2 regions of the Collinsella sp. An271 genome follow, and region 1 is predicted to be linked to the other one. Evidence: riboswitches for the same ligand, from Rfam matches in the RefSeq annotation. Region 1 holds a riboswitch; the other holds the start of a gene.
What was found. Region 1 has a riboswitch for cobalamin ahead of B5F74_RS05855 (DUF4430 domain-containing protein). Riboswitches for the same ligand answer to the same signal wherever they lie in the genome.

Region 1 (15,924 bases):
GGATGCCCGAACACGCCGATCTGCGCAAGCGCGCCCGCGCCATAGCCCACGAGTCCCCAAGCGTACATCTGCCATGGGGTCCACGCGCCCTGTCCGAAAAAGAAATTCGAGGTCAGGGCGGCAAGTGCTCCAACCATAAAGCCCGAACGCCTTCCCAGGCAGACGCCGGCGATGATCGCGACGGCGCTTATCGGCTTCACGCTCGGCACCGCGGCGAACAGCACGCGGCCGGCGGCGGCGAGCGCGGCGAGCACCACGGTGGGCATGATCTCGCGCATGTGCATCTCGCCCATCTCGTATGAGGCGAAAAAGATGCCGAGCGCGGCGAGCACCACGGTAAACGACAGCAGGGCGGTCTGCCTGAACCCGCACAAGCCCGCAATGACGAGCACGGCCGGCACGGCGGCCAGGGCGATTGCCTCAATCGCTACATTTCCCTTCAGCCTGCGGGGTCGGGGCTGCTCGAGCGGGGCCTCTTCAACGGAGGTGCGCACATCTGAGGGAGGCTGATCGACCGCTTCCATCGGTGCCTCCTCGCGTTGCAGCAGCATGCCGAACAGCCGCGCGCGCTCGTGGGGGCGATACATGAGGCTGTGGCCGAAGAACTCCCGTGCAGGCTCGGTGCAGGCGATCTGCCCGTCGAACATGAGCGACACCTCGTCGGCGACGGCGTAGGCGACATCCAGGTCGTGCGTCACGAGCAAAACGGTGCAGCCACGCTCGGCGATGCCGCGCAGGATGGTGACGATCTCGGCCGCCCCGCTCGCGTCGAGTCCCGTGGTGGGCTCGTCAAGCACGAGCAGGCGGGGCCTGGTGAGCAGCACCTTTGCGAGGGCGAGCTTTTGCTGCTGCCCTCCGGAGAGGTCGAAGGGGTGATGGGCCTCAAGGCCGGAAAGCCCCATGCGCTCGATCATGCGCGCGATGTCGTCGGCGCTATATCCCGCCCGCTCGCGCCATTCGTCGAGTTCGTCGGCGACGGTGTTGCACACCAGAAGCGCCTTCGGGTCCTGCGGCAGGTAGCTTTGGGTTTCATGACAGGTGTTCCCCACATGCCCACGCTGGGGTCGCAAGATGCCGACGAGCGATTTGAGCAGGGTCGACTTGCCGCAGCCGTTGCCGCCGACGATGGCGTGCACGCCGCCCTGACAGACGGTGAGGTCGAGGCCCCGCAGTGTCCAGGGGGCATCGCGGTCGTAGCGGACGAACAGGTCGTGCGCCGACAGGACCGGCAGGCCCCGACGGAAGGTGCTCCAGCGAACGGCAAGCCGACGGTCGAGCTCGGCGCGCGGGACGGCGGGCGGCACGGGCCCGATCGCGAACGTCTGGGTCGCCAGATGCTCGGCCTCCTCGGGCAGATGGGTCGACATGATGACGGTGATGCCGAGTTCCCGGTGCACCCGACTGAGCAGGTACAAAAACTGCCGACGGGCATCGGGATCGAGGCTCGCGGTCGGCTCGTCGAGCACGAGCAGCCGTGGCTGCAGCGCGAGCACCCCGGCAAGGTTCACCAGCTGCTGCTGTCCCCCGGAGAGCTCGTCGGTCGATGTGTGCATAAGCGGCTCGATGCCGAAGAAGTGCGCGACCTCCGCCACGCGCCTGCGCATCTCGCTTTGCGCCATGCCGATGTTTTCCAGCCCGAACGCGATCTCGTGCCAGACGGTGTCGCACACGATCTGAGCTGCGGGATCCTGCATGATGAAGCCGATATCGGTCGCCGATCGTCGAGAATCCGTCGCCTGCTCGCCGAGTACCTCGATGGTGCCCGTTTTGATCCCCTCGGGCGCCAATTCGGGTTTGAGCAGACGCAGAAGCGTGGTCTTCCCGCATCCGGTGGGTCCGTTCACAAGGCAGAACGCGCCGGCATCCACCTCGAGGGATATGTGCTCGAGGACCGGTTCATGTTCAGGGTAGGCGAAGGTGAGATCGCAGATTCGCACCGCGCGGGCGCTCAGAGCGTTCGCCATAGCCACCACCCCCGTATCGACAGTGCGACGGGCACCAGCATGAGTGCGGCGAACGGGGCATATCCCCACCACAACACGAGTTGGGGAGGGGTGGGGTAGAACGCGTATTGGGAACAGGCGATGGCGACGAGCGGCACGTTGACCGCCGCGAGCGCGCACATGGCCCCGATCAGCCCGGCATCGGCCTTTCGGACGCGCGACTGGCGGTAGACCGTGCGGCGCGCCCCGCAGGCGTATCCACGCGCGCGCACGGCATCGGCGCGTACCAGGCTGTCCTCCAGCGCCCAGCCCATGAGGACCGAGCTGGTGCGCAGGTGGCCGGTCGCCCGTTCGCGCGTCGTGCGCGGAGCGATCGCGGGCGTCGCCTGTGCGACGGCCTCCACGGTGCGCCCGCGCGAAACGAGTTGGGGGATCAAGCGCATGGCCTGCGTGACCATCAGGGCGACGGTCGGTGCGATGCCGCCGAGCATCTCGGTTGCCGCGGAGCTATCGATGCAGGCGAGGCATGTGGTCATCCACAGCAGGACGGAAGCGAGCATGATGCCCGTGCACACGCCGAAAAACAGGGCCTCCGCGGTGAACGCGCGGCCGAATAGCGAAAACAGAACGTGGGCTCCGCGGCCTACAAACAGGAGGTTCGCCACGGCGACCACCCCTACCACGGGGATCGTCCAGCCGATCTGGCGCAATCCGGCGCGTATTCCGCGCACGCAGCAGGCGCATGCGCCCGCGCCTGCATACGAGAGCGCTGCATAGACCGGTTGCGAGGCAGCCATGGCAAAGCCGGCGGCGCAGACGAGGTAGACGACGACCACCGCAGGATGGAAATCGGAAAAAGGATTGTATCGAACGTGCATCAGGATGCCTCTTGCAAAAAACGCCCGCGCCGACCGCAGTCTGCAAGGTCGGCGCGGGCGCGTATGGTGGCGACTAGACGAGGTAGGTCCAGGTGAGGACATCGCCATCCGATACGGTTGCCACGTCGGCGGAATCCATCACCGTCTCGCCGTTGAGGTCATAGCCCCAACCGCTCGAATCGCCGAAGTCGAACGAGGCGAGCCCTCCGATCCCGTTCACGAACGAACCGTAGTCGGAGTCCTGGATGTCCAGCTCAAGGCCGGTTGCCTTGATCGCGTCGAGCACGGTGGCACCTTCGTCCAGTTCAACGGTGTCGTCATAGGTCACGCTGCCGTCGGCCGCGCTCGAGTCGACGACCACCTGCACGGCGATCTGGGCGTCGTCGGCAGCGGGCGCCGCGGCAGATCCCGTGTCGGCGACGACGGCGGCGTCGCTTGCGCCCGAGCCGCCATCACTGGCGGTGGTCTGCGTGCAGCCGCCCAGGCAGGCAACGGCAAGCGCGCAGGTCAGCGCACCGATTGCAACGGTGCGGCGCGAAAGTGCGGACAGTGCGCGAGACAGGTTTTCGAGCATGATACATGCCTTTCTCCCCAGGGCCCATACCGATGGAGAGGCGATCCGGCTCGTTCCCACACCGCGTCTCGTCGCCCGATCTACGACGATATGCTCGCGGCAGCTGAACTCACGGTTGCTGGTACAGCTGGGGTTTTTCACCCCGTTCCCCTGGGCGTTCGGCATCTCGCCTGCGCCCGTGCGTCTCCGCACCATCCATCTGGCCAAATAACAATGCGCCTCGATTGTAGGTGAGAAATCGGTGCCTGTCCCCGTTTTCCCAAAAGAAAACGGGGACAGGCACCGATTTCATATGAGCGCTCAGAGCCGAGGCCTCCCAAACAGGTCTTTGCGAAGCTTTACCCGCTGCTCCATAAACCTTTTGGTGCGCTCCGGGCGTTCGATGCCGAGATGCCGGTAGAGCACGTCCATCAGCACGTCCCATCGCTCGATGTTCTTGATCTGGGAGTGTGTGATGGTTTCAACGGCGATATCCATGCTGCGCAGAGCCGTTTTGCGCGCTGAGTCGTCCCGTTGCGTCCCTTTGCTATCTTCGAGCGCGATGCCGTGGAATGCCGCTCCCTCCACCTCGCAGCACAGACTTGGTGTGTGGCTCCCCTCGTCGAACCATCCGATGTCGACGACGCAGATGGGCGATCCCCACGCCGATGCCGAAGAGGGCGATAGCTTGACACGACGATTGAGCTGAAACGGTGGAAGCCCCTCGAGCCCAAGCTTCCTGTTGATGCCCATGAGGAGAGCGGCCTGGGCCTCCAGCGGAGAGGCGGCACCCGCGACGACCATCTCGAGTGCGCGCCTGAAGGTCTTTGCCCCGTGCACCGGTCCCAGCGATTTGGAAAACTCCGCAAGCTCTTCGATGCTGCACAGCGGCGGTCGTTTCCAGAGATTGGAGATGGTGCCGTCGCGCGTTCTGCAGGGGCTCCAAGGCAAGGGGGCGCCGTGGTTGTCGGTGAACGCAAGCGGTTTCCCGTCGAGTCCGTAGAACGCCGCGAGTTGTCGCGTCGTGTCGGGCAGCCCGCATGTAGTGTCGAGCAGGCTTATGGCGCGCTGCATGCGAGACGTGCCAGGACAGGTGGCGTAGAGTCCGCAGCACTCCATCATGACCATAGCCAATTGCACGGGCGTGCAGTCGCGAGCCATATGGAGGAGCGCCACCCGCGGTGAGGTGGCGTAGAGGTTGTCGGAAATCTGCTCAAGATCATCGTCGGAGATATCATTCGACCTGGTATGCCATACGGCATAGGGCGACGCGCCGCGTGGGATTCCGTCGGTTAGCACGTGAACGGGAATCGAGACCCCTTTAAGCGAGCGGAAGATTTCGTGGCGGATCTCCAAGATGAGCTGTGGGGTATTCAAGCGTTCTCGATATGAAGGCGAAGCGCGATTCAGCGACTCCAGCACCTCGGGAGGAAATTCAAGCTCTCTGATGCACGGTGGTGTGCGTAGGAATTCAAGAGCCGATATGCCATGCAGTATCCAGTCTTTCATAGCAAATAGAGTATCATTAGCACTCAATATTGTATATATGTAGAAAGTATTTTTGTCGATATATTACGAAGTAACGGATTTTGCGGGAAGCGCGCAAGAAATATTCACAGCTGATAAAGCATAATGAAAACATCGCAGGTAAACAGCTATATCGATTTGGCCGTTATGCACAACGGGCTCCGTCTTCCCGCAAAATCCGTCGCGACGTTTTTTGCGGGAAGACGATAAGGCACATGTCTCCTCACCCTTTCAACCCTTTAGCGCGCTGCAGTGCGCCGTCTGGCGATACGTCAGTTATGACCGGAGCTCTCCGGGGTAGTCTCAAGCCATACGGCTGAAATGCGGGGCGATATGCCGCCTCGCTGCTCGTCGGCGCCACGCGTGCCGAAGAAAGGATGGTCATCATGGGTGCACCTCAGACGAACAATGTGAGGAACGTCGTCTTGGTTGGCCAGGGAGGAGTAGGAAAGACCTCCCTGGCAGAATCGATGCTGCATCTTTCAGGCAAGACCACCCGTCTGGGCGGTCACGCGGGCACCAAGCCCACGCTGGATTACGACGCCGAGGAAGTAAAGCGCGGCGTCTCCATTTCCACCTCCATCGCCCCCATCGACTGGAAGGGCACGCGCATCAACGTGCTCGATGCGCCCTGCTACCCCGACTTCATCGGCGACGCGTATGCGGCCATGGCCGTCAGCGAGACGGCGCTGTTCGTGGTCGACGCCTCCGAGGGGCCGCAGCCCACGACCGTTAAGCTGTGGTACGCCGCCGAGGACCTGCGCCTGGCGCGCGCCGTCTTCATCAACCGCATCGATAAGGAAACGGCGGATTACGACGCCTGCATGGAGCAGCTGCGCGAGCGCTTCGGCATGCGCCTGGGCGCCGTCACCCTCCCGTGGGGCACGGGCGAGGCGTTCGAGGGCGTCATCGACGTTGTGCGCATGAAGGCGCGCCACTGCGAGGGCACCACGCAGACCGAGTTCGACATCCCCGAGGAGTACCTGCCCGCCGCCGAGGCCGCGCGCGAGCAGCTGTGCGAGGCCGTCGCCGAGGCCGACGATGAGCTCATGATGAAGTATCTCGACGGCGAGCCGCTTACCCAGGAAGAGGTCGAGAGCCTGCTTTCCAAGGCGATCGCCCAGCGCCTGTTCGTCCCGGTGTTCGTCGGCTCCTGCACCAAGGAGCTCGGCGTCCATTCCGTCATGGACGATATCGCCACCTACTTCCCGACGCCGACCGATTACGGCGAGATGCCGCTCATGGACGGCGACACCCTCAAGATCTCCTCTGAGGACGATCGCCCCGTGGCCTTCGTGTTCAAGACCCTGAACGACGCCCAGCAGGGCCGCATCTCCTTCCTCAAGGTTCTGACCGGCACGCTCACCCCCGGCATCGAGCTCGTGAATGCCCGCACCCGCAAGAGCGAGCGCCTGGCGCACCTGTACGTCATGTGCGGCCGCGACATGAACGAGGTCGGCAAGGCAGAGGCGGGCGACATCATCGTCACCACCAAGATCTCCGCCGATACCGGCGACACGCTGTCGGTGTCCGGCAAGATCGAGGCCGCTGCGTTCAAGTTCCCGAACAGCCAGTATCGCATCGCCATCGAGGCCGTGAACCGCAGCGAGGAAGACAAGCTCTTCACGTTCATCGACAAGGCGTGCGAGGCGGACCCGACCATGAAGATCGAGCGCGACGAGGAGACCGGCCAGACCATCATCTCCGCGGTGGGCGAGGCCCAGGTGTCCGTCCTGCTCAACCGCCTCGAGGAGCGCACCAAGGTCGAGGCGCACATCGTCCCCATCCGCATTCCGTACCGCGAGACCATCCGCCGCGTGGCGAGCGCCCAGGGCCGCCACAAGAAGCAGACCGGCGGCGCGGGCCAGTTCGGCGATTGCTACCTGCGCGTCGAGCCGCTGGCCGACGGCGACTACGAGTTCGTCGACGAGGTCGTGGGCGGCCGCATCCCGCGCGCCCTCATCCCCGCGGTCGACAAGGGCGTCCAGGAGACCATGAAGGAAGGCGTCATCGCCGGCTATCCGCTGACGGGCATCCGCGTGGCGTGCTACGACGGCTCCTATCATCCGGTCGACTCCAACGAGATGGCGTTCCGCGCCGCCGCGCGCATCGCGCTCAAGAAGGCCTGCGCCGAGGCCGACCCGGTGGTGCTCGAGCCCATGGAGAACATCACCGTGACCATCCCCGAGAGCTATGCCGGCGCCGTGATGGGCGACGTGTCCGCCAGCCGCGGCCGCGTCACCGGCATGGATACCGATGATCGCGGCAACACCGTGGTCACCGCGACCGTCCCGTACGCCGAGCTCGTCGATTACGCGACCCGCCTGCGCTCGCTGACGCGCGGCACCGGTGATTTCACCATGGAGCCCGCCGGTTACGAGCAGGTTCCCTACGACGTGCAGAAGCACCTGATCGAGTTCTACGAGGAGTCTCGCGCACAGGGTAGGTAAGCTCTGGCGCGGACAAGACGTTGACGACGAGGGGGCGGACGCATCATCCGTCCCCTCGTCTTATATCAGCCTTCCGATGACGCGACGGGGATTGGGCGCGTGCATTCGTGCAGTTTCCTAGTATGTTGGTTGGAATATATGGCAGTGCGATGGAGAACGGTATAGTACCGTACCTAGGTGGGCATCAGATAAGGAGTCATCATTGCCTTTTGTAAATAGCGTGGTGACAAACTATTTCCGTGCTACCATCAAAACTGCTGTATTGTGGGCAGATTATGGTACGTCATCAGATCAAGGTGGGACATGACCGAGAACACGCAAGCCAGAAAGTATGACGCAAAGATCCGCAAGCGTGCGGCCCGGATTTTGGCCACCGGAGTGGGGCATCGCGCCCTTGCGGTCGAGCTGGGTATTCCCGAGGCGACCGCGCGCCAGTGGGCTCGTTCGTATGCCGTGGGCGGACAGGCGGCTGTCATGAATGCCGGGTCCACGCACCGTGTGTACCCCTATGAGCTCAAGCTCTCGGTCGTTCGCGACCGTATCGAGCAGGGCATGTCCGTGCGCGAGGTCATGATCAAGCACGGGGTCCCGAGCGAGTCGTCGGTCAAGACGTGGTGCCGCCAGTATCGCGACGGCGGTCCCGAGGCGCTGGTGAACAAGCCGCGCGGCCGCAAGCCCAAGCATCCCAAGTCCTAGGGAAACGCCAGCCAATTCACTCCGCGCCGTGCGTCCCCGTGGCGGGCGCCTGGCGCGGAGTGAATTATTCAGCGTTTCGCTCGCAGGCGAATCCGCTCGCTCCCTTTTGTCGCATATCTGCGTGCTATCATGTAGCAGATTCTTAAAGAACTGCAGGTACCTATCGGTATCTGCGAGCACAGGTGAAAGGAAGCCGCATGCTCAACGCAATCGAGATCTCTCCCGATATCTGGTGGGTCGGTGGCATCGACTGGAACGAGCGCTCGTTCCACGGATACACCACCGAGAAGGGCATCACGTACAACGCGTACCTCATCATGGATGAGAAGATCACGCTCATCGATACCGCCAAGGCAACGTTTACCGATGAGTTCCTGCAGCGCATCTCGCAGGTCGTCGACCCCTCCAAGATCGATGTCGTGATCACCAACCATGTCGAGATGGACCACTCCGGTTCGCTGCCCGCCATCCACAAGATCGCCCCCAACGCGACCATCTACGCATCCGCCGGCGCCGGCGTGAACGAGGTCCGCGCCCACTTCGGCATCGAGGCCACCCCGGTCAAGTCCGGCGAGACGCTTTCCATCGGCAAGCGCACGCTGACCTTCGTGACCACGCCCATGGTCCACTGGCCCGACAACATGGTCACCTACTCCGACGTGGACAAGATTCTGTTCTCCAACGACGCCTTCGGCCAGCACTTCGCCTCGACCAAGCGCTTCGATGACGAGAACGATCTGTGCGAGGTCTACAAGCAGGCCAAGAAGTACTACGCGAACATCGTGTGGCCCTATGGCATGCAGGCGAAGAAGGCCCTCGACGTCGTGAAGACGCTCGACCTCAACATGATCTGCCCGAGCCACGGCGTGATCTGGCGCAGCCACATCGCCGACATCCTCGACAAGTACGAGGCCTGGACCACGTATCAGATGCAGGACAAGGCCGTCGTGGTGTTCGATTCCATGTGGCACTCCACCGAGGCCATGGCGCGCGAGATCACCGACGCCTTCATCAAGGAGGGCATCCCCGCCGAGCTCATCGACGTCAAGCACATGCATGTCTCCGACATCATCCTCGAGATGTGCGATGCCAAGTACGTCGCCGTGGGCTCGCCGACCCTGAACTCCAACATGATGCCGACCGTGGCGGGCTTCCTCACCTACATGCGCGGCCTGTCGCCCAACAACAGCATGCGCATCGGCCTGGCGTTCGGCTCCTACGGTTGGGCGCCGCTCGGCCCCAAGCAGGTGTACGCCGAGCTGGAGAACGCCAAATTCCAGCTGCCCGTGCCCGTCGTGGCTCAGCAGTGGATTCCTTCCGAGGAGAACCTGGCCGAGCTTCAGGACACCGTCTGCAAGATGATCGAGGCCGCTCAGGAGTAGAGCTTCGGCCTGCATCGCGCCCCGTCCGCTTCTGCGGGCGGGGCGCTTTTCGTTCGGGGCATGCGATGCTCTGTCGGGCTCTCGCCGCTGCTTCCCCGCGCGTCTCCTCCTGTGGACAAGATGTGGCGAAAATGTGCACCGAGTGTTACCGTTAATGGGATTGAAAAGCTTTATATGAAGAGGGGTGCTTATGGCTTTACTGGGCTTTTTGATCGCGTTTCCCCTTGTCGTGGCGATCGCGCTGATGTTTCTGCGCACCGACACGGTTCGCGATCCGCTCGTGATCGGCTCCGCGGTGATCATCGGCATCGCAAGCATCATCACCGCCGTCACCTTCATGGGAAACCCGACCACCTTCGCGTTTTCCAGCGAAACGTCGCTTATCGGTAACTACCTGGCGACGGCGACGGACCTGTTTTTGTGCGGATTCGTGTTCGTGTTCGCGGTTCGCTCGCGTAACGCCATCGCGCTGGTGCTCGCGACCGTCCAGCTCGTCATCTCCGTCTGGTGCGGCTCCATGGCCATCCACCCCGAAGACGCCATGCCCGAGCCCATGTACATCGACACCCTGTCGGTGATCATGGTCCTCATTGTCGGCCTGGTCGGCAGCGCGATCTGCGTCTACGCGCTGGGCTACATGAAGGACTTCCAGCATCATGAGGAGGAGGCGGCCAAGCGCTTGGGCACCCCCGTGTCCGATCGCCGCCACCAGTTCATCGCCCTGATGTTCCTGTTCCTGTCCGCGATGTTCATCATCGTGACGTCCGACAACATGGACTGGCTGGTCGCCGGCTGGGAGATCACGACGGTGTGCTCCTTCCTCATGATCGGGTTCACGCAAACCGACGAGGCCAAGAAGAGCGCCCTGCTTCAGATCAACCTCAACATGGTCGGCGGCATCGCGTTCCATATCGCGCTCGTGATCATGCACGTGGTCCATATCCCGCTGTCCATCAACGGCCTTATCGAGTTCGCGGCGGGCGAGCAGCCCGACCTGATGATCCTGCCGCTCATGCTGCTCTCGGTCGCCGGCCTCACCAAGGCCGCCCAGATGCCGTTCCACAAGTGGCTGCTCGGCGCCATGGTCGCGCCGACCCCCACGAGCGCGCTTCTGCATTCGTCCACCATGGTCAAGGCGGGCGTCTTCCTGCTCGTGAAGCTCGCCCCGCTCTACCTGATCTATCCGGCCGCGTCGGCCATGGTCGTCGGCATCGGCGGCATCACGTTCGTGCTCTGCTCGTTTCTGGCGATCTCCCAGAGCAACGCCAAGCGCGTGCTCGCCTACTCCACGATCGCCAACCTCGGCCTGATCTCCGCCTGCGCGGGCGTGGGCACCGCCGAGGCCGTGTGGGCCGCCATCTTCCTGATTATCTTCCACACGGTGTCCAAGTCCGTGCTGTTCCTGTGCGTCGGCACGGTCGAGCACCGTATTGGCAGCCGCAACATCGAGGATATGGACGGTCTGTTCAGCCGCCTGCCGCATCTGACCCGCTTCATGATGCTCGGCATCATGGGCATGTTCGTGGCCCCCTTCGGCATGCTCATCTCCAAGTGGGCGACGCTCGTGTCGTTTGCCGAGACGGGCAACGTCATCTTCTTGATCCTGCTCGCGTTCGGCTCCGCCGCGACGTTCTTCTTCTGGGCCAAGTGGCTCGGCAAGCTCGCCGGCGTGTCCCAGAAGGCCGAGAACGTCGAGGGCGGCGTCCATGCGACCGAGTGGGCGGCCATTGGGTTCATCTCCGCGCTGCTCGTCATGTGCTGCGTGCTGCTGCCGATCATCTCCCAGTACGTGATCGGGCCCTATCTCGAGTTCACCTACAACAAGGTCCCGCGCCTCATCGATATCGACAACATGCTCATCATGGTCGCTATCGTCCTGTTTATCGCCATCGTGCTGCTGACCCCGTGGGGTCGCTCCTCGAAGGCCCGTCAGCACGTGTATCTGTCCGGCACGTGCATCGACGCCGATTCGCGCACCTACCTGGGATCGATGGGCCGCACGATGCGCTCGACCAAGCGCAACTGGTATCTGAACGACATCTTCCCCGAGGGCATCCTCACGAACGTCGGCCTGATCGTCTGCACGTCGGTGCTGCTCATGGCGTTCGCCGCCTGCTTCATCTTCAATCCCGGCCTGCTCTCCGGCGGCGCGTTCCTCGTCGAGCGCGAGGTGCTGCTGGTCGGTCCCGGCCTTGTGGGCATCCTCGTCGGCGTGGTCGTCTTCGGCGTCTGCGCGCCCATCGTCGGTTGCCTGCTCGACGGTCTTGACCGCAAGGTCAGCGCGCGCATGCAGGGGCGTGTGGGACCGAAGCTGCTGCAGCCCTACTACGACGTGCGCAAGCTGCTGTCCAAGGAGCAGACGAGCGTCAACGCCATCGACGAGGCGTACGTCACCTGCGCGCTCGTCTTCTGCATCCTCGCCGGCGGCATGTTCATCTCCGGTTCCAACCTGCTGATGTGCGTCTTCTTGGTCACGCTCGCCACCCTGTTCGTGATCATCGCTGCGTACTCCTCGCGCTCCCCGTGGGCCGACGCCGGCGCCGATCGCGAGTGCCTGCAGGTCATGTCCTATGAGCCCATGCTGCTGATCATGACGGTCGGCTTCTTCACGGCGACCCAGTCGTTCGACATCGCGCGCCTGTTCCAGATCGATGCGCCGATCGTCACCACCCTCATCCCCATCTTCTTGGGTCTGCTGTTCATCCTGACCATCAAGCTGCGCAAGAGCCCGTTCGACCTGTCCTACAGCCATCATGCGCACCAGGAGCTGCTCAAGGGCATTACGACCGAGATGACCGGCCGCACGCTCGCCAAGATCGAGATCATGCACTGGTGCGAGAGCGTCCTGTTCCTCATGTGGGTGGGCATGTTCTTCATCTGGGATTCGCCCATCTCCATCGTGGTCGCTCTCGCCGTCGTCGCGATCACGTGGTTTTTCGAGGTCGCCATCGACAACAACTTCGCGCGCACCAAGTGGCAGAACTGCCTGAAGCTCGCGTGGCTCGTCGCGCTGGTGATGGGCGTCGTCAACCTGTTCTACGTGCTCGTCACCCCGTTCATCTAAGGAGCAAGTGATATGGGATATAACTCCAAATCGCCGTGGCTCATCCATTACGACGGATCGAGCTGCAACGGCTGCGATATCGAGGTGCTCGACTCGCTCATGCCGCTCTACGACATCGAGCGCTTCGGCATCATCAACACGGGCAACCCCAAGCACGCCGACATCTTCTTGGTGACCGGCTCCATCAACGCGCAGAACATCCGCGTCGTGCGCCATATCTACAGCCAGATGCTGGAGCCCAAGGTCGTCGTCGCATGCGGCATCTGTGCGTGCACCGGCGGCGTGTTCCGCGACGCCTACAACGTCATCGGCGGCGTGGACAAGGCCATTCCGGTCGATGTGTACGCGCCGGGCTGCGCGGTGCGCCCCGAGACGATCATCGATGCGGTGCTCAAGGGCGTTGAGATCCTTGACGAGAAGGCGCGCCGTCTGGAGGCGGGCGAGGTCCTGCGCGATCCCGACGACCTGTTGGACGACGAGGCGGTCAATGCGCGTCTTGCTGCCATGAAGGCGAGGGAAGAGTAGATGTACACCACCGAGTTCGTCGATATCGACCTGTGCGATCTTCTGACGCGCATCCAGAGCCTCAAGCACCAGGGCATGCGGTTCGTCCAGCTGTGCGCCGAGCTTCCCGAGGGCGGCATCGATCTGGTCTACACGTTCTACGACGAGACGTGCGACAACGCCCTCAACCTGTGCGTGCGCGTGCCCGAGGGGGCCGAGGTCCCCTCGATTCAGGATCTGTACTTCGCCGCGTTTTCATATGAGAACGAGGCCCATGACCTGTTCGGCGTGCAGTTCATCAACATGAAGCTTGATTTCGGCGGCCACTTCTTCGAGCTTGCCGAGAAGGCGCCCATGACCGTGATCACGCCCGAGATGAAGGCGGAGCGCGAGAAGGCTGCCAAGCTGCGCGCCGCGAAGGCCGCCAAGGAGGCCAAGGCCGCCCGCGAGGCCGCCGAGGCCAAGAGCGCCGAACGCGCGCTGACCGAGGATCGCGCCACCGCCGACGCCGCTGCCGTGGCGGCCGTCGACGATCTGGGGCCCAAGGCCGCCAAGCCCACGCCCGAGGAGCGTGCGGCGAAGATGGAGGAGAAGCTCGCGAACATGGATCCCGAGAAGGCGGCCAAGATTCGCGCCGCGCTCGCCGCGCGTACCCAGAAGGCTGGTGAGTAGTGCATGGCAACCCGTACCGTCATCCCGTTCGGCCCGCAGCATCCGGTGCTGCCCGAGCCGGTTCATCTTGACCTGGTCGTCGAGGACGAGAACGTCGTCGAGGCCATCCCGCAGATCGGTTTTGTCCACCGCGGCCTGGAGAAGCTCGTTCAGAAGCGCGACTACAACCAGTTCGTGTACGTCGCCGAGCGCGTCTGCGGCATCTGCAGCTTTGGTCACGGTTACGGTTATGCCGCCGCGACCGAGAAGCTGCTCGGCATCGAGGTACCCCGCCGCGTCGACTACCTGCGCGCCATTCTCGAGGAGCTGTCCCGTATTCATTCGCATCTGCTGTGGCTCGGCCTGCTTGCCGACGGCTTTGGATTCGAGAGCCTGTTCAACCACTGCTGGCGCCTGCGCGAGACCATCCTCGACATCTTCCAGGAGACCTGCGGCGGCCGCATCATCCTGTCCATCTGCATCGTGGGCGGCATGGCTCACGACATCGAGGACAGCATGCTGCGCGACGTATGCGACAAGCTCGAGAGCCTGCGCCATGACTACAAGATCATCGTCGACACCATGCTGAACGATTCCTCGGTGCGCAGCCGTCTGTGCGGCGTGGGCTACATCTCGTTCGAGGACGCCCTCGAGCTGTCGATGGTCGGTCCGTTCGCCAAGGGCTCCGGCGTGGAGCACGATATGCGTACGACGGGGTTCGGCGCCTACGGCGACCTCGAGCACTTCGAGCCCATCATCTCCAACGAGTGCGATTGCTACGCCCGCTGCAAGGTGCGTTGCGAGGAGGTTTTCCAGTCCATCGATATCGTCAAGGAGCTGGTCGCCAAGATTCCGCACGACGGCATCGGCGGCAAGCCCGGACCCAAGGTGGTGCCTCCCGAGGGACGCGCGCACGTGCTGATCGAGCAGCCGCGTGGCGAGGCGTTCTACTATGTGCGCGGCAACGGCACGAAGTACCTCGACCGCTTCCGCCTGCGCACGCCGACCTCGCAGAACCTGGCCGGCATGGTGCGTGCGCTGCAGGGCGTCGACTTGGCCGACGTGCCTATGATCATCCTGACCATCGACCCGTGCATCAGCTGCACGGAAAGGTAGGGCCGTATGGGATCATTCAATCTCGCTAAGATGACGCTGCGCTCCCTGGTGAGCAAGCCCGCGACGGTGCGCTACCCGTATGAGAAGCGCGACCTGGAGCGCCTGTTCCCCCAGATGCGCGGCCATGTGGTCAACGATATCGACGTCTGCATCCTGTGCGGCATGTGCCAGCGCGCCTGCCCGGTCGGCGCGATCACGGTCGATCGCAAGGCGGGCGATTGGACCATCGACCCGTATCGCTGCGTCCAGTGCGCCTCATGCACGCACGAGTGCCCCAAGAACTGCCTGTCGATGGATGTCCACTGCACGGAACCCGCGACGGAGCTCTCCGTCTTCACGATGCACAAGGACATACCCGCCAAGCCCGCCGCCGGCGCCAAGGCGGCAGGTGGCGCTGCTGCCAAGTCTAAGCGCGAGCTGACGCCTGAGCAGCAGGCGCGCGTCGAGGCTGCGCGCAAGGCCGCTGCGGCAAAGAAGGCCGCCAAGGCCGCGCAGGAGGCCTCCGAGTAGGTCTGGGATTCTGCAAGCTGTCACATGACGAGGGTCTTGCCGTGCGGGCGGGGCCCTCGTCGTTTTTGTTTGTCTTCCGGAACGCGTGAGGAGACCGCTGTATCCGCCCGCGTGCAGAACCGCACCCCGATAAAAGGTTTTACCAAGGCTTGAGGGTGCTCCGTTTTGAATTTGGTATCAAATTACGGGAAAAGAGGCCACGTGCGAGCGGATCGAAGGCCCTTCCCAAGGCCTTCGGAATGCGCTGGGTAAAGAAACCGCAGGTCACAAGCTTGTCAGGTATGGCCGTTTTCCATCCGTACTTCCCGAGTTGATACCAAATTCGTTTTCAAGATATACCAATCCCCTCGCTCCTGCAGTTTTGCGGTGCGGTTTTTCCACCGTGCGCATACGGGCCCTGGAATCCGCCAGCGACGCCTTGCCGGCCGCACCGCGGGCGGCCCGAATCGGGGCACGCCGTGCGCCCTTGGAGTACACTTGGTGACTGTGACCGAAACTGAACGCAGACACCAGGGAGTGCGCATGCCCGCCGCCATCCAGCAAACGTATCCGCTCGAGCACTATCTTTCAATCCTTGCACAGGACGGCAATCTGCTGCAGGCTCCTGAGGGTGCAGGCGAGCTGGAAATCCGTTGCGCGACGGATGATTC
Region 2 (15,924 bases), on a different contig from region 1:
AGGGCGTATCGGGAAAGACGCTGCGCAGGCGCGGTTCCGCCCAGGAGATGATGCGCCCCATGCCGACCACGGGGTGCGGCAGCCAGCTCGGATCGCCGAGCGCTGCATCGAGCGCGAAGCCGAGCAACACGGCGGCAAGCGTCATCATAGGGCACCGCCTCCCCGCTCAGGCCTTCCCAGCACCGCGAGGTGCGCACCGTCCCAAGAAAACGTCCAGCGCCCGGCGGGAGGGGTGTTCGCGTCGAAGTAGGCGACGGCGGGGCGGGCAAGCTCGCTTGCCACCGCGCGCACCGTGCCCGCATGCGCGACGACGACGCAGCGCGCGTCGCCCGCGCGCATGCGCTCGTCGGCAAGCGCGCGAAACGCCTCGACCGTGCGGCGCACGAACCCCGCCTGGTCCTCCCCGCCCGGGCAGGGCGCCGTGCAGCCTCCCTCGACCCAGGCGCGATAGGACGCGTCGTCGGCAAGGTCGGCAAACGACTTGCCCTCGAACGCGCCGAACGCCATCTCGCGCAGACCGCTCACGACCACCTGCCGGGCCGCCGGGAACAGGATGGAGGCGGTCTGGGAGCAGCGGACCATGCCGCTCGTGTAGACGACCGTCACGGACGGGTCGGCGTCCATCCCCTCAAGCCGCCGCGCCCCCTCTTCCGACAGCGGGGTGTCGCTTCCCGCGCCCTCGTACCGGCGAGCCGCCGTGCCCCGCGTGGCGCCGTGGCGAACGAGCTCGACGATCATAGCTCCCCCTTGATGACCTGGGGCAGCCCGCAGACCAGGCGCACGACCGTATCGGCGCGCCCGGCGAGCAGGCAGGCGAGCCGTCCGGCGCGCTCGCGCCAGGCGCGCTCGGCATCGTCAACGGGGACGACGCCGCATCCCACCTCGTCTATCGCGACGGCATCGAGCCGGGAGTCGAACAGCAGGCGCAGCGCCTCCTCGGGCGCGCGGTCGCGCACGAGCTCCTGAGCGCGCACGGCGACGCGGACGCCCGCGCACGGCCCCTCGAGGTCGCGCGCGTCCGCGATGCACGCGGGCCCGACGCCCAGGCACCGTTCCGCAAAGGCGCGCTTGCCCGCGCCGAAACCTCCGACAAGCAGGATCAATAGAGTCCTCCCAACACGATCGCAGCCTCCATGACGAGTTCGGAAACCTGGATGTACCAGCCGGCAAGGTCGCCCGTGATGCCTCCGAACTCGGCCAGGCAACGGCGACGATGAGCGGCGAACAGCGCGAGCGCGAGCGCCGCCGCGCACGCCCCCCGAGCGCCCGCGAGGACGACGAGCAGAACGGCGGCCAGCACGGCCTGCACGATGAGCGCCCGACGCGTCGCGCGCTCACGGGAGTCGTCTCCGGCAAGCGCCGCCGCCATGCCCTCGGGCCGCGCATGGGGCAGCGTGACCACGGACAGGGCGCCCAGCGCGCGCGACAGCGCGCACATGGGCACGAGGGCGAGCGCCGCGCCCGCGCGCGGCCCCCAGCACGCGAACAGCGAGAACTGCATGAACAGGTAGAGCACGATCGCCATCACGCCGAACGCACCGATATGCGGGTCCTTCATGATCTCGAGCTTTCTTTCGCGCGCGGCGTGACTCGAGCGGGCGTCGGCCACATCGGAAAACCCGTCCATATGGATGCCGCCGTTCACGGCGAACGGCAAGGCGACGAGGACCGCGGCGACGACCGGGGCGGGAACGCCGAGCGCATGGGCCGCCACCAGCCACGCGCCCGAGACGAGGCCCTGCACCGCGCCCACGGCGGGCAGCGCCGCCAGCGCCCCGCCCGTCCAATCGGCGCGGTCGAGCAGGCGCTGCGGAACCGGGACGCGCGAAAACGTCGCGAACGCCGCGGCGAGCGACGGCACGGCCCTCATCGTGCACCGTCCTTCCATACGTCCATGCTCCCCCGCAGCCACACGGGCAGCCCGCAGACCACCTCGACCGCGCACGCGCTCGCGGCCGCCAGCTCGGCGTTCACGCGCGCGAGCGCATCGAGGTAGGCCTCCGTCCCCTCGTCATACCGCACGCCGTCGCGCCCTGTGTCGATCGAGACGGCGACCACGTCGTCCGCGCGGTCGGCGAGATGGTCGATGCCGGCGACCACGCGCCGCGCCGCTCCTTCCGCATCGAGGCAGCCGCCCGCATCCTCCCTGCCGGAGAAGAGCTCGTTGGCCACGAGGTTGCCCACGTCCTCCACGAGCGCGACATCGACCGGCCCGATCTTTGCGTGCGCGAGCCCGCGGGGACATTCGAGCACCGAGAACCCCTTGCCGGCGCGCAGGCGCCGGTGGCGCTCGATGCGCGCCTCGGCATCCGCGCCCGCACGCTCCATCGTCGCCACGTAGAGCACCCGCCCGCCGCGCGCGCAGCACAGCCCCTCCGCGAAGGCGCTCTTGCCGCACGCGGTGCCGCCGAAGACAAGCGCCCGCACGCTAGCTCAGCTCCCGGTAGGCGTCCATGCCGCACGCATCGAACGAGGCCGCCTCGTCGTAGACCGCAAGCGCCATGTCGAGCAGGGGCAAAAGCGCCATGGCGCCCGTGCCCTCGCCCAGATGCATGCCCGCCTGCAGCGGGGCGCAAAGCCCCAGCTCGTCCAAAAGCAGGCGCGCGGCGGGCTCCGACGAGCAGTGGCTCGCCACGAGATAGCCCGAGAGCTCGGGTGCGATCCGGACCGCGGCGAGCGCGGCCGTGCACGAGATGACGCCGTCGAGCACCGCGGGGCAGCCGTGTGCGGCGGCGCCCAGATACAGCCCGCACATGGCGGCGATGTCAAGGCCGCCCACGGCGGCGAGCACGTCCACGGCATCGGCGCACGCGTCGACCTGGTTCACCCGCAGCGCCCGCTCCACGACCGCGCGCTTGCGGGCGAGCCCCTCGCTCGTGAGGCCGGCGCCGCGCCCCACGGTGAGCTCGGGCGCAGCGCCGGTCAGCGCGCTTGCCACCGCGGCGCTCGTCGTCGTGTTGCCGATGCCCATCTCGCCGGCGGCGAGCACGCGCGCGCCGGCATCTGCCAGCAGTCCCGCCACGTGCGCGCCCACCCCGATCGCCCGAAGCACCGTGTCGCGCGGGCAGGCCGGACCGAGGGCGATGTCGGCGGTCCCGCGCATCGTGGCGCAGACGTGCATCCGCGCGTCGTCGACCGGCTCGGCCATGCCGACGTCCACGGGCACCACGGCGCAATCGGCGACGCGGGCCATGCAGCTCACGCTCGCCGTGCCGCCGCAGATGTTGTGCGCCGCCGTCAGCGTGACCTCCTGACCGCTCTGCGAGATCCCCTCGGCGACGACCCCGTTGTCGGCGAAGAACACCGCGAGGGCCCGCGGGGCGCTCACCGGATGCGGCGTTCCCTGGGCCGCCGCGAGCGTGCAGACGGCGTCCTCGAGCAGCCCCAGGCCCCCTAGGGGCTTGGCGACCGCCGCCCAATGGCTCCGGGCCGCCGCGCGCACCTGCGCGTCGGCGGGCCGGATACGCGCCGTCAGCGCGCGCAGCCACGCGTCGTCGGCGGCGCCCGCGCCGCCGCCGTCCGCGGGGCATGCCCGCCACCGATTCTCGAATGCGCTCTCGATCTCGTCAGCCCTCATTGCTCCCCTGCTTTCTGTGTCGATCGCACGCGCGCACGAAGGCGCGCGCGGCCTCGGGATTCGACGGATAGTACACGTGCGGAAAACCCGCCGCGAGCGAGGGCGCGTGCACCAGGCAGGGCCAGCTGCGCTCACGGCGGGGCTTGCGCGCCACGGCGTCATCCCCCTCGAACTCGGCACGCCAATAATGGAACTCATGCCCGCGCAGCGCAACGCCGGCGTCCCCGTAGAGACCGGGTGCGCCGCAGGTCAGCTCGATATACCCGAAATGCTCCAGCCCGCCCCCGCGGCGCGCGGCCCCCTTCAGCGCGCCGACCATGGGCCACACCGCGCCCGCCTCGTCCTCGAGGCGCTCGAGCAGGTAGAGGAAGCCGCCGCATTCCGCCACGCACGGCATGCCGCCCGCCAGCGCGCGGCGGATCCGGGAGCGCAGCGCGCCGTTTCCCGCAAGGGCCTCCGCATGCAGCTCGGGGTAGCCCCCGCACAGGTACAGGCCGTCGGCACCCTCCGGCAGCCCCGGGTCGCGAAGGGGGCTGAACGAGACGAGCTCGGCGCCCATGTCCTCAAGCATGCGCAGGTTCTCTGCGTAGCGGAAGCAAAACGCCTCATCGCAGGCGACGGCGATGCGGGGCGCAGCGCGCCCGACGGGATCGGAGCGGTACGGCTCGACCTCCATCTGCCGGGCGGCGCGCGCGAGCCCTACCAGGCGCTCGAGGTCGATCGTCGCGGCCAGGACGTCGGCCATGGCGTCCACCCGCGCGCGCAGGTCCGCGACCTCGCCCGCCGTCACCAGGCCCAGATGACGGCTTTCCAGGGCGAAGGCGTCGTCGCGCGGAACGTAGCCGACGACCTCCACGCCGCATTCGCGCTCGATCGCCTCGCTCGCATAGGCGCACGCATGGGCGCTGCAGCCGTTGAGGATCACGCCGCGCACATCCGCATCCGGCCGGAACCGGCAAAAGCCCTGCACCGTCGCCGCCAGCGAGGTCGAGGCGCCGCGCGCGGGCACGACCAGCACCACCGGGGTCGCGGTCGCGCGCGCGACATCGTAGGCGCTGCCGTCGGTCGTCCCCGGGGCCATGCCGTCGAACAGCCCCATCGCCCCCTCGACCACCGCGATATCGCAGCTCACCGCACCACGCGCCATCAGGGAGGCGAGCGTCGGGGTGTCGGAGAAGAACGCGTCGAGGTTGCCTGCCGCGGCGCCGGTGACCTCGCGGTGGAACAGCTGGTCGATGAAGTCGGGGCCGCACTTGAACGCCGCCGGCGCCATGCCCGCGCGCTGGAGCAACCGGATGAGCGCGCAGGTCACGACTGTCTTTCCGCTCCCGCTCGCGGGCGCCGCGATCATCACGCGGGGCGGCAGCGCCACGGCGGTCACGACGCGCCTCCCGCGCGCACGCCGGAAGCGCGACCGAGCCGCACAGACACGATGAACACGGGGTTGCTCGCGCGCATCAGGCTATGGGATCCCGCGCGCTCGGCGCGGGCCACGGAGACCTGGCAGATGTCGACGTCCTCGATATCGGGGGCGGCGAGCAGCCGCGTCGCCTCGGCCAGCGTCTCGAGCGACACGCAGGTGAGGCAGATGCGGCACGTCGCCGCGCGCAAGCGCAGGGCGTCCATGATCCCGGCGAGCGCACCGCCGCTCCCGCCCACGAACACGGCGTCGGGAGCGGGCAGGTCGCGCAGCGCGCCGGGAGCCTCGCCCTCGACGACGCGGACGTTGTCCAGGCCGAACGCCGCCACGTTGCGACGGCACAGCTCGACCGCCTCCGGCTTGCGCTCGATGGCGTACACCGCGCCTGCGCGCGCGAGCAGCCCCAACTCGACCGTCACGGAGCCCGTCCCCGCGCCGACATCGAAGACGGTGTCAGTCTCGGCGACGCGCAGCTTGGCGAGCGCCACCGCGCGCACCTCCTGCTTGGTCATGGGGACGCGCCCGCGCTCGAAACGCTCGTCGGGGATGCCCGGCGTGGCCCACGGCCACGGGCGCGCGCACGCCCCGTCCAGGTCGACGAGCATCACGTTCAGGGGGTCGAAGGTGCGGTCGGCGAACGCGGCGGCCGTGCCCGATTCGATGCGCTCGTCCGCATACGAGAGGCGCTCGGCCACCACCACCTCGACGTCCCCCAAACCCGCCGCCACGAGCCGGCCGCACAGCTCGGCCGGGCCGGTCGCCCCCGACGTCACGAGAAACACCGTGCCGCCGCGCGCCGCCTCCCCGACGATATCGCACGCGGCGCCGTGCGCCGTCACGAAGCGCCAGCCCTGCCAGGGCCGACCCAGGCGTGCCGCCAGCATCGACGCGGAGCTGATGCCCGGTATGACCTCGACGGTGCAATCCGCAAGGCCGGGCTCGTCGGCAACGGCCCGGGCGGTGCCCTCGGCCCCGCTGAACAGGCCCGTATCGCCGCTCATGAGCACGCAGGCGCGCACCCAATCCCGGTCGCTCGCGAGCGCATGGGCCACATCGGCCGCGCGCGCGGCGACCGCCGTGCGCGCCCCTTCGAACAAGGCGGGCAGCGCCCCCGCGCGCGACGCGCCGCCCGTCCCCTCGACCAGGCGGCGCGCACCCACCACGAGGTCGGCGCCGCGCAGCGCATCGCGCGCGGCGCAGCTCAGCAGCCCGGGGTCGCCGGGGCCCGCGCCCACGATAGCGATATGCCTCATGCCGCCTCCCTACCGCTTGCCCGCGGCGTCGGCAAGCTCGCGATAGCCGCGCGGCGTCACCATGCGGCCCGCGACCACGCGCGTCTGCGCGTTGCCGACGAACACCGTCGTGAACATGTCAGCCTCGAGACCGGAAAGCTCGCCCAGCGTCGTGAGCCCGTGCTCCTCGCCGTCGCGCCCGATGTTGCGCACCCATCCGCAAACCGTGCCCGCGGCCTTGTGCCGGCCGATGATGCGGGCGGCGCGCTCCAGGTAGTCGGCGCGCTTCCTGCTGCGCGGGTTGTAGAGGCAGATGCACATGTCCGCCCATGCCGCAGCCTCGAGCCTGCGCTCGATCATCCCCCAGGGCGTGAGCAGGTCGGAAAGCGAGATGACCGCGAAATCGTGCGCGAGCGGGGCCCCCAGCACCGCCGAGCCGCTCTGGGCGGCCGTAACCCCGCTCACGATCTCGACCTCGACCGCCGGGAAGCCGTCCGAGAGCTCGAGCACGGGGGCAGCCATGCCGTATACGCCCGCGTCGCCGCTGCACACGAGCGCGACGGCGTCATGGTCGCACGCGAGCTCGAGCGCGCGCCGGCAGCGCTCCACCTCGCGCATCATGGGCGTCGACACGCGCTCCGCCTGAGGGTAGCGGCCGTCCAGCAGCCCGATGTAGGCGTCGTAGCCCACGATGACCTCCGCCCTGCCGAGCGCCGCGTCGGCAGCCGCCGTCAGGCCCGCGGGATCCCCCGGGCCGAGCCCCACCACAAACAGCGTGCCCATGTGACCATCCTCTCTCCGGCACCGTCCGGGCACCGGCATTCCTTGATTCCGTCGACCGCCTCGATCCGTGCCCGCCTCCCGCCGTCGCGGGAGCGGACGGCGCCGCACAGGTCAGCCGGCGCCTCCCCGGCCCCCAGGCTCGTCAAACGAGCAGGTCCAGGGGAGCTCTGCGAGCGCGACCGTCACGCCGCCGCGCGCGAGCTTGCCCGCGCAGAGCCTGCCGCCCGCGGCCACCGCGGCGCGCTCGCACACGTTGTCGACGCCGACCGTCTGCGCCACGAACGCCGAGGACGAGAAATCCCCGGGCTGCGCCGCGAGTGCGTCGGCGGTAAACGCCTCGAGGGCGACGCCGCGGCCCGCGCACCATTCGACCAGCCCCGGCTCATCGCGCTTGAGCTCGATCGTCGCCGCCGCGCCGAGCGAGTCCGGCAGGATGCCCGCCTCGGCGCACGCGGCCCGAAACGCCCCCTCGATCGCGTCCGCCGATGCGCCTCGGCGGCACCCCATGCCCGCCACGATGCAGCGCGGGACCACGTGGAGCGCTCGCTCACCCGGGCGCGCGGCCGGCGACACGATGACGTGCGCCTCCGCACGGGAGGGCGCACGGCGCACGCGTGCGGGCAGGGGGCCCAAGACCTCGGCGTCGCACCACAGCGCAACCTCCCCGCCCGCAAGCAGGCGGGCGGACACGTCCTTGATGCGCTCCGGCTCGCCGATGGCCATGCCGCGCGAGACCGCCCAGGTGTCGACCGCCCACACGCCGCGCCCATCGGTCGCCGTCGTGACGACGGGCGCGGCGCCGACGGCGCCGGCGAGCTCGCGGGCGAGCGCGTTCGCGCCGCCCACATGGCCCGACAGGATCGGGATGCACCAGCGCCCGCCCTCGTCCATCACGATGACGGCGGGGTCGGACACCTTCGACCGCACATGCGGGGCGATCGCCCGCACGGCGATGCCGGCCGCGCCCACGAACACGAGCGCATCAGATGCGGCGAACGCGTCGGCGCACCACGGGGCGAGCGGGACCCTGTCCGCACCGAAGCCGCGGGCCAGGCTCCACGCGTGACCCGGCAGGGCGGCGCGGGCTCGATCCGCCAGCGCCTCGCCCGCAGCCGTGAACGCGATGCAGGCGATCCTCATGGGCGCACCACCACGGTCGTGAAGTAGCCGCTCTCCTCGGGCGCGTCGGCCAGCGTGCGGAAGACGCGCTCGCCGGCCATGCCGCAGTCGGTCACCGCGGACGCGCGGTCGAGGACGTCTGCGCGGGCCAGGTCGCGCTGCAGCTCCCCCAGATGGCCCCCGGCCTTCATGAGGACCTTCGTGCCCGGCCAGGCGAAGGCGCGCTCCGCGTCCGCGCACGCGGCGGGCACGATATGCAGCGGCGTGTCCATCCGCGGCGTGAGGTCGGCGCCGAGCGTCGCCGCGACGGCGCAGAAGCTTGGCACGCCGGGAACGGTGCGGACCTCGAAGCCCCGCTCGCGCACGGCGGCCGCGATGCGCTGGAACGTGGCGTAGATGCTCGGGTCTCCGAGGTTCAGCAGCGCGACATCCAGGCCGCGCCCGAGCCGCCCGACGATCTCGTCGACCGCCCGAGCATGCCGCTCCGCGCGCCGCGCGCCCTCGCCCCCCATGGAGAACCTCAAGGTCAGGATCTCCTTGCCCGCGAGGTCGACCGCCGCGCGCGCGATATCGAGGGCCACGGTCGCGCCGCCCGCCGTCTGCGGGGTCGCCACCACCGGGCACGCCTCGATGGCGCGCATCGCCTTGATGGTGATGAGCTCGGGATCCCCCGGGCCCACGCCCACGCCGAACAGGATGCCGTTACCGTCTGCCATATTCGCTCCTCAACGTTTCGCACAGACCGTGTGCGCCGGACGTGGAAAACAGCTCGCCGCGCACCTGGCTGAACACGATCGCGGCGATCTCGCACGCGGGCCGCGACCCGGCGTCGCAGCCGAGCGCCACGCGGTCGCGCAGATGCCCCTCGAGCGCGCGCGTGAGGCTTTCCAGCACCTCGTCGAGCACGCCGGCGCGCTCGACGACATCGAGCATCGCATCCGTCGTGGCCGCATCCATGATCTCGCGCGCCACCGGGCCCGCGGCCCCCGCCAGCGCGGCGTGCGCGCACACAATCTCGGCCCGTCCGTCGGCCACCCGCGAATGCGTGTCCATGATGCCGCCCGCGACCTTGACCATCTTGCCGATATGGCCCACCACGAGGATGCGCTCGAACCCGCAGGCGACCGCCGCATCGAGCGCGGCGCCCATGAAATTCGAGCAGGCCACGACCGGGGCGCGCCCGGTATCGAGGTGCCCGGCGAGGTAGTCGTACCCGTAGTTTCCCGGGACGATCACCAGGGCGCGGCAGCCCAGCGCGGCGTGCTGGCGGATCTCGAGCTCGATGCTCTCGCGCAGCGCGGCCAGGCTGCGCGGCTCCACGATACCGGTCGTCCCCAGAATCGAGATGCCACCCTCGATGCCGAGCTTGGGGTTGAACGTGCGGCGGGCGATGCGCTCCCCCTCGGGAACCGAGATCGTCACCTTGAGCCCGCCCGCATAGCCGCGCTCGCGGCACACGTCGCGCACCGCCTCGGTGATCATCGCGCGGGGCACCGTGTTGATGGCCGCCGCCCCCACGGGCTGGTCGAGCCCCGGCTTGGTGACCCGGCCCACGCCGACACCGCCCTCGATGGCGACGCCGTCGCGTTCCGCGGCCTCGACCTGCGCGCAGACGAGGGCGCCGTCCGTCGCGTCGACGTCGTCGCCGCCGTCCTTGCGGATCGCGCAGCGCGCCCAGCCCGCGCCCGCCCGCGCGTCGAGGACCTCGGACTCCACACGGACGCCCGCCGGCGTCACGACGGCCGCGGACGCCGGGGCCGCGCCGTCGAGCAGAAGGCGGGTCGCGGCCTGCGACGCCAGGGCGGCGCACGTGCCCGTGGTATAGCCGCAGCGCAGGCGCCTGCCCGCGCTCACGCGGTACAGATCAAGCGCCATCGTGCGCTCTCCTGAACCCTGTGGAGAACCCGGGGTCGTACAGGCGGCTGCGATCGTAGGACCCCTCGAGCACGCGCCCGACCACCACGAGCGCCGTGGAGCGGATGCCGTGCGCCGCGCCCGTCTCGGCGAGTGTGCCGACGCGGCAGCGGATGACCTCCTCGTCGGGCCATGTCGCCTTGTACACGATCGCCACCGGCTCCTCGGGCGACCTGCCGGCCGCGAGCAGCTCCTCCTGCAGCCGCTCGAGCATGCCCGCGCTCAAAAAGATCACCATCGTGGAGCCGTGGGCGGCGAGCGACCGCATGTCCTCGCCCGCCGGCATGGGCGTGCGGCCCTCGAGGCGCGTCAGCATCACCGTCTGGCTCACGCCGGGAAGCGTCAGCTCCTGCCTGAGCGCCGCGGCGGCCCCGCAGAAGCTCGACACGCCCGGCGTCACGTCGAAGGGGATGCCGCGCGCCGCGAGAGCATCCATCTGCTCCTGGATCGCCCCGTACACGCTCGGGTCGCCCGTGTGCAGGCGCACGACCTCGCGGCCTGCCGCATGCGCGCGCTCCATGACGGCGACGACCTCCTCGAGCGTCATGGTCGCGCTGTCGTGGACCTCGCAATCGGGCCGGCATGCGTCGAGAAGCTCGGGGTTCACGAGGCTTCCCGCCCAGATCACCACGTCCGCCGCGCGCAGCAGGCGGTCTCCGCGCAGGGTGATGAGATCGGCCGCTCCGCTGCCCGCTCCCACAAAGTGCACCATGGCAATCCCCTTTCGTCGTTATCGTGAGGGCATTGTAGCGCAGCGTGCGGACACGGCGCGCATAAAGCCGTGCGCGCATGCGGGGCTCCCGATCAATTTCGCCGTCATGCTGCACAAAATCGAATAAGCAGGTATGATGGAGGCGGTACCGTACTGCTACCACCGATTCGAGAAGAGGAACGGCCGGCGCTCGTACCGCCGGTATCGTCAAGGGAAATCAGGTGCGAATCCTGAGCAAGGGCCATTACTGTGAGAGGCACACGCCTCAAGCCAGACTGCCTTGCCGTTCCTTGCGGTGCAACGCAACACCGCGACGTTCGACTCCGTGAACCCCGGAGGGCGTGCGTGCATATCCGTCTTTTCGCCCCGTGTGGGCAAACGGCCCGATGCAACGCCCTTCACCTCGTGAAGGGCGTTTTTCTTTTGCGGTCCAGGCAGGTGTACGAGAACGCGCGGTACCGGTCGCTGTACACCAGACAGAAAGGATCGCACCATGGTAGACCAGCACCTGACCAGGCGCGCCCTCGTGGGCACGGCGGGCGCAGGCGCCCTCGCGGCGGCCGCAGCGCTCGCCGGATGCTCGAGCGCGGGCGGCGAGGCGGGCTCTTCCGCAACATCCGAATCGCAGGGCAAACCCGTCATCCTCGTCGTGAGCTTCGGCACGAGCTACAACGCGAGCCGCCACATCACGATCGGCGCCATCGAGGACGCCATCCGCGAGAAATACGGGCACGAGTACGACGTGCGCCGCGCCTTCACGGCCGACACCATCATCGACATCCTGAAGGAGCGCGACGGCATCGAGATCGACAACGTCGAGGGCGCGCTCGACCGCTGCGTCGCCGACGGCGTGAAGACGCTCGTCGTCCAGCCCACCCACCTCATGGACGGCTTCGAGTACACCGACCTGGCCGATGCGCTCGAGGAGTACGCCGACAGGTTCGACGCGACCGCGCTCGGCGCGCCGCTGCTCGACGCGCCCGAGGACTTCGAGGCCGTTGCCGCCGCGCTCGGCGACGCCATGGCCTCCTACGATGACGGCCAGACGGCCTTCGTCTTCATGGGCCACGGCACCGAGGCCGACGCCAACGCCGACTACGCCACCATGCAGGACACCTTCACCGCGCGCGGCATGGGCGCCTACTTCGTGGGCACGGTCGAGGCCGAGCCCACCTGCGAGGACGTCATCGCCGCGGTCCAGGCCGCAGGCTACAGCCGCGCCGTCCTCTCGCCGCTCATGGTCGTCGCGGGCGATCACGCCACCAACGACATGGCGGACACCGGGGACCCCGAGTCCTGGGCCTCCAAATTCGCCGCGGCGGGCATCGAGACCACATGCCTGCTCGTCGGCCTCGGCCAGTACGCCGCCATCGACGAGATCTACGTCGACCACGTCGAATCCGCCATCGCGACCCTGTAAGGACACGCCATGATCAAATCTTCGCTGCTCATCATCACGGCCCTCGCGGGCACTCTCGCCCTGGCGGGCTGCTCGACGGCATCCGAGACGCCGGCCGATACGGGGTCCGCGCCCGCGCAGACCGCCTCCGACGACCAGGAATCCGGGCCCGTCACCGCGGACATGCTGGTCGACGGCACCTACGAGATCTCCGTCGACTCGAGTTCGAGCATGTTCCGCATCGTGCACGCCGAGCTCACCGTGGCGGACGGCCAGATGACCTGCGCCATGACGCTGGGCGGAACCGGGTACGAGAAGCTGTTCATGGGCACGAGCGACGAGGCCGCGTCGGCCTCCGACGACCAGTGCCACTTCTTCGTCGAGGGCGACGATGGCTCCTACACCTACACCGTGCCCGTCGCGTCTCTGGACGAGGAGTGCGACTGCGCCGCATTCAGCATCCGCAAGCAGAAGTGGTACGACCGCTCCCTCGTGTTCGAATCGGGCGACCTCCCCGAGTCCGCGTTCCGTTCCGCCTAGGGGAAGATGGTCGCCATGCTCATCGCTTCCCGCTCCCCCCGGGCCCGTCGCGTCCCTGGGATCGGCGCGCTTGCCGCCGCGCTGCTGTGCGCGCTCTGCCTCGCGCTCGGCGCATGCGGAAGCCCTGCCGGCTCTTCCGGCTCCGGGCTGGCGGACGGCAGCTACACGATCGATGTGTCGCTTGAGGGAGGCACCGGTCGCGCGCAGGTCGCCTCCCCCGCCGCCGTCAACGTTGAGGACGGCGCCATCACGCTGACGCTCGTGTGGTCGAGCTCGAACTACGACCTCATGGTGGTCGACGGGACCGAATACGCCCCGACGACCACCGAGGGCGGCTCCACGTTCGACATCGAGCTGCCCGAACTCGTGGATTCGCTTGCCGTCCAGGCCGAGACCACCGCCATGGGAGACCCCCACCTCATCGAGTACACCATCGAGCTCGATACGGAATCGCTCGCGCCCGCCGACGGCTCGGCTGGGCCCCAGGCGGCGGAGACGGACGAATCGTCCGCGGCGGCGTCCGGCGCCAACGTCGCCGAGTTCCACAACACCGATCTCGGGTGCAGCCTCGAGCCGACCGGGTCGCTGGAGCTCCAGTACGCCACGAACTTCACCGTCGACACCTTCGAAGGCGGCCTCAGGCTCGTCTGCATCGCCAACGGCGAGCGCTTCCTCGTCGTGCCCGAAGGCTCTACGGCCCCCGACGGACTGGCCGATGACATCGCCGTGATCCAGTTGCCGCTCGACAACGTCTATCTCGTCTCATCGAGCGTCGCCTGCCTTATCGACGAGCTCGGCGCCATCGATGCGATCGGCACCACGTCCATCAAGCAGGACGGCTGCCCCATCGAGGGCCTGGCGCGCGCCTACGAGGCGGGCGCCGTGAGCTACGGCGGAAGCTACGACACACCCGATTTCGAGCTCATCGCCGGCACGGGCTGCACGCTCGCCATCGAGAACACCATGATCAACCACAATCCCGACGCCAAGCAGAAGCTGCGGGACCTGGGCATCACCGTGCTCACCGAGCAGTCGAGCCGCGAACCCGAGGCGCTGGGGCGTCTCGAGTGGATCAAGCTGTTCGGCGTGCTGTTCGGCAGGGAGGCCGAGGCGGACGCGTTCTTCGCGCAGGCCGCCGAGCGCGTCGAGGCCGTCGCCACCAAAGAGCCGACCGGCAAGACCGTCGCGTTCTTCTACATCAACTCGAACGGCGCCGCCGTCACCCGGCGCTCGGGCGACTACGTGGCGCAGATGATCGAGCTCGCCGGCGGCACGTATCTGTTCTCCGACCTCACGGGAGAAGACGGCACCTCCTCCTCGACCGTCACGCTCGAGATGGAGGAGTTCTTCGCGACGGCGCGCGACGTCGACGTCATCATCTACAACAGCACGATCGACGGCAGCGTCTCGAGCCTGTCCGACCTGCTCGCCAAAAACCAGCTGCTTGAGCAGTTCTCCGCCGTGCAGGAAGGCAACGTCTGGACGACCGACCAAAACATGTACCAGCAGATGACCAACACCGCGGGCATCATCACCGATATCCACAACGTGCTCGTCGGGGACACCGACGACCTCACCTACCTCAAGCAGCTGAGCTGATCCGCGCACAACAGCCACGGGCCAATCTGCCCCGCCCTCGGCGCCTTTGACACGGGGGCGTCGAGGGCGGGGCGGATTGGCGTCGCGCCCGACCCGTCAGCGGCGCCTGCTGTGGGAGTTGCGCCAGATCTCGCGCCCCAGCATGAGCGCGAGCACGAGCGCCGACAGGTACCCCAGAAAGCCGATGACGGGAATGCCGAAGATGACCGGCTCGATCTTGGCGTAGTAGACCACCGATGAGCCGATGAACAGACCGGCGATGACGATGGCCATGGACATGCGGTCGACGATGCCGCCCACATGGCGCAGCACGCGCTCGCTGCCCAGCACCTGCGTGTTGATCTTGAGCTGGCCGCGCGTGAGCATGCGCGAGGCCAAGCCGAGCTGGTCGGCCGCCTCGAGCAGGCCCTTCGCCGCCCGCACCGACGCGTGCGCCATCTCCTCGGCGGTCTCGGCGGCGCGGGTGAAGGAGCTCTTCTCGTTTTTGATATGGGCCGAGATGATCTCGACCATGTTGACCTCGGGCATGTACTCGGACAGCAGACCCTCGAGCGTCACCATGCCGCGCGCGAACATCGTCACGACGCTCGGCAGCTCGACGTCGTTTTTGCGCGCCAGGCTCACGAGCGATGTCAGGAACTCGCCAATATCCAGGTCCTTCAGGTTCAGGCCCGCGAAATCCGCGACGATGAAGTCGAGATCGGACAGAAACGTCGAATGGTCGAGCTCGGACGAGTCCCCGCGCGTGACCGCGAAGCGCATCAGGGAGTCCTTGAGCTTGGCGACGTCGTTCTCGGCGACCGAGAAGATGATGTCCTTCACGATCGCGCGGTCGTGGCTGGACATGCGCCCCACCATGCCCAGGTCGATGAAGTAGACCACGTTGTCCTTCAAGATGATGTTTCCCGCATGCGGGTCGGCATGGAAGAAGCCGTCGTCGAGCACCTGCGTCGAATAGTCCTCGACGATGCGCGCGCCGATCTTCTCCAGGCTGTAGCCCGCCTCGGAGAGCGTCAGGGGGTCGGCGATCGAGATGCCGTCGATGTAGTCCATGACGACGATGTGCTCGGTGCAGTACTGCAGGTACGACCGCGGGCACGAGATGCCGCGCGTGTCCTTGTGGAACGTGTAGAAGTCGTCGAGGTTGCGCGCCTCCATGAGGAAGTTCGTCTCCTCGCGAAACGACTGCCACAGCTCCTCGACGACGCCCTGGAGGTCCACGAACTGGTCGGTCTTCACGAAGCGCGACGCCGTGCGCACGATGGAGCGCATGATGTCGATGTCTTGCGCCATGACCTGCTGGGCACCCGGGCGCTGCACCTTGACGGCGACGTCCTCGCCGGTCAGCAGCCGCGCGCGATGGACCTGCGCGAGCGAGGCGCTTCCCAGCGGCTTGCGGTCGATCCACTCAAAGACCTCGGCTGTCTTGCGGCCGTACTCGGCCTCCAGGCAGTCGCGAATCACCCAGAACGGCACCGGCTCCACGTCGGTGCGCAGGCGCCTCAGCTCGTCACAGAACCGCTGCGGCAGGATCTCGGAGCGGTTCGCGAGAATCTGCCCCATCTTGACGAACATGGGGCCGAGCTCCTCGATGAGGCAGCGCAGGCGCACCGGCGTGATGTTGTTCCA

Region 2: another riboswitch for cobalamin. It lies ahead of B5F74_RS04620 (sirohydrochlorin cobaltochelatase); the one in region 1 lies ahead of B5F74_RS05855 (DUF4430 domain-containing protein).

Annotation. Positions count from the first base shown of each region.
Region 1 covers NZ_NFJE01000005.1:54,163-70,086, reverse strand. Annotated here, with positions in the region: gene B5F74_RS12605 (ATP-binding cassette domain-containing protein) at 1-1,964, opposite strand, end outside; gene B5F74_RS05860 (energy-coupling factor transporter transmembrane component T) at 1,949-2,821, opposite strand; gene B5F74_RS05855 (DUF4430 domain-containing protein) at 2,895-3,395, opposite strand; cobalamin riboswitch at 3,412-3,610, opposite strand; gene B5F74_RS05850 (hypothetical protein) at 3,696-4,883, opposite strand; gene B5F74_RS05845 (elongation factor G) at 5,288-7,351, shown strand; gene B5F74_RS05840 (helix-turn-helix domain-containing protein) at 7,655-8,047, shown strand; gene B5F74_RS05835 (FprA family A-type flavoprotein) at 8,245-9,429, shown strand; gene B5F74_RS05830 (proton-conducting transporter membrane subunit) at 9,620-12,493, shown strand; gene nuoB (NADH-quinone oxidoreductase subunit NuoB) at 12,506-13,018, shown strand; gene B5F74_RS05820 (NADH-quinone oxidoreductase subunit C) at 13,019-13,669, shown strand; gene B5F74_RS05815 (nickel-dependent hydrogenase large subunit) at 13,673-14,764, shown strand; gene B5F74_RS05810 (4Fe-4S binding protein) at 14,771-15,274, shown strand; gene B5F74_RS05805 (UDP-N-acetylmuramoyl-L-alanyl-D-glutamate--2,6-diaminopimelate ligase) at 15,797-15,924, shown strand, end outside.
Region 2 covers NZ_NFJE01000004.1:16,536-32,459, forward strand. Annotated here, with positions in the region: gene cbiB (adenosylcobinamide-phosphate synthase CbiB) at 1-148, opposite strand, end outside; gene B5F74_RS04560 (histidine phosphatase family protein) at 145-738, opposite strand; gene B5F74_RS04565 (bifunctional adenosylcobinamide kinase/adenosylcobinamide-phosphate guanylyltransferase) at 735-1,103, opposite strand; gene B5F74_RS04570 (adenosylcobinamide-GDP ribazoletransferase) at 1,100-1,870, opposite strand; gene B5F74_RS04575 (bifunctional adenosylcobinamide kinase/adenosylcobinamide-phosphate guanylyltransferase) at 1,867-2,427, opposite strand; gene B5F74_RS04580 (nicotinate-nucleotide--dimethylbenzimidazole phosphoribosyltransferase) at 2,429-3,577, opposite strand; gene B5F74_RS04585 (cobyrinate a,c-diamide synthase) at 3,567-4,958, opposite strand; gene cbiT (precorrin-6Y C5,15-methyltransferase (decarboxylating) subunit CbiT) at 4,955-6,250, opposite strand; gene cobJ (precorrin-3B C(17)-methyltransferase) at 6,260-7,012, opposite strand; gene B5F74_RS04600 (cobalamin biosynthesis protein) at 7,124-8,152, opposite strand; gene cobI (precorrin-2 C(20)-methyltransferase) at 8,149-8,847, opposite strand; gene cbiD (cobalt-precorrin-5B (C(1))-methyltransferase CbiD) at 8,834-10,006, opposite strand; gene cobM (precorrin-4 C(11)-methyltransferase) at 9,996-10,757, opposite strand; cobalamin riboswitch at 10,921-11,060, shown strand; gene B5F74_RS04620 (sirohydrochlorin cobaltochelatase) at 11,251-12,177, shown strand; gene B5F74_RS04625 (hypothetical protein) at 12,187-12,696, shown strand; gene B5F74_RS04630 (ABC transporter substrate-binding protein) at 12,712-14,295, shown strand; gene B5F74_RS04635 (lipopolysaccharide core heptose(II) kinase RfaY) at 14,392-15,924, opposite strand, start outside.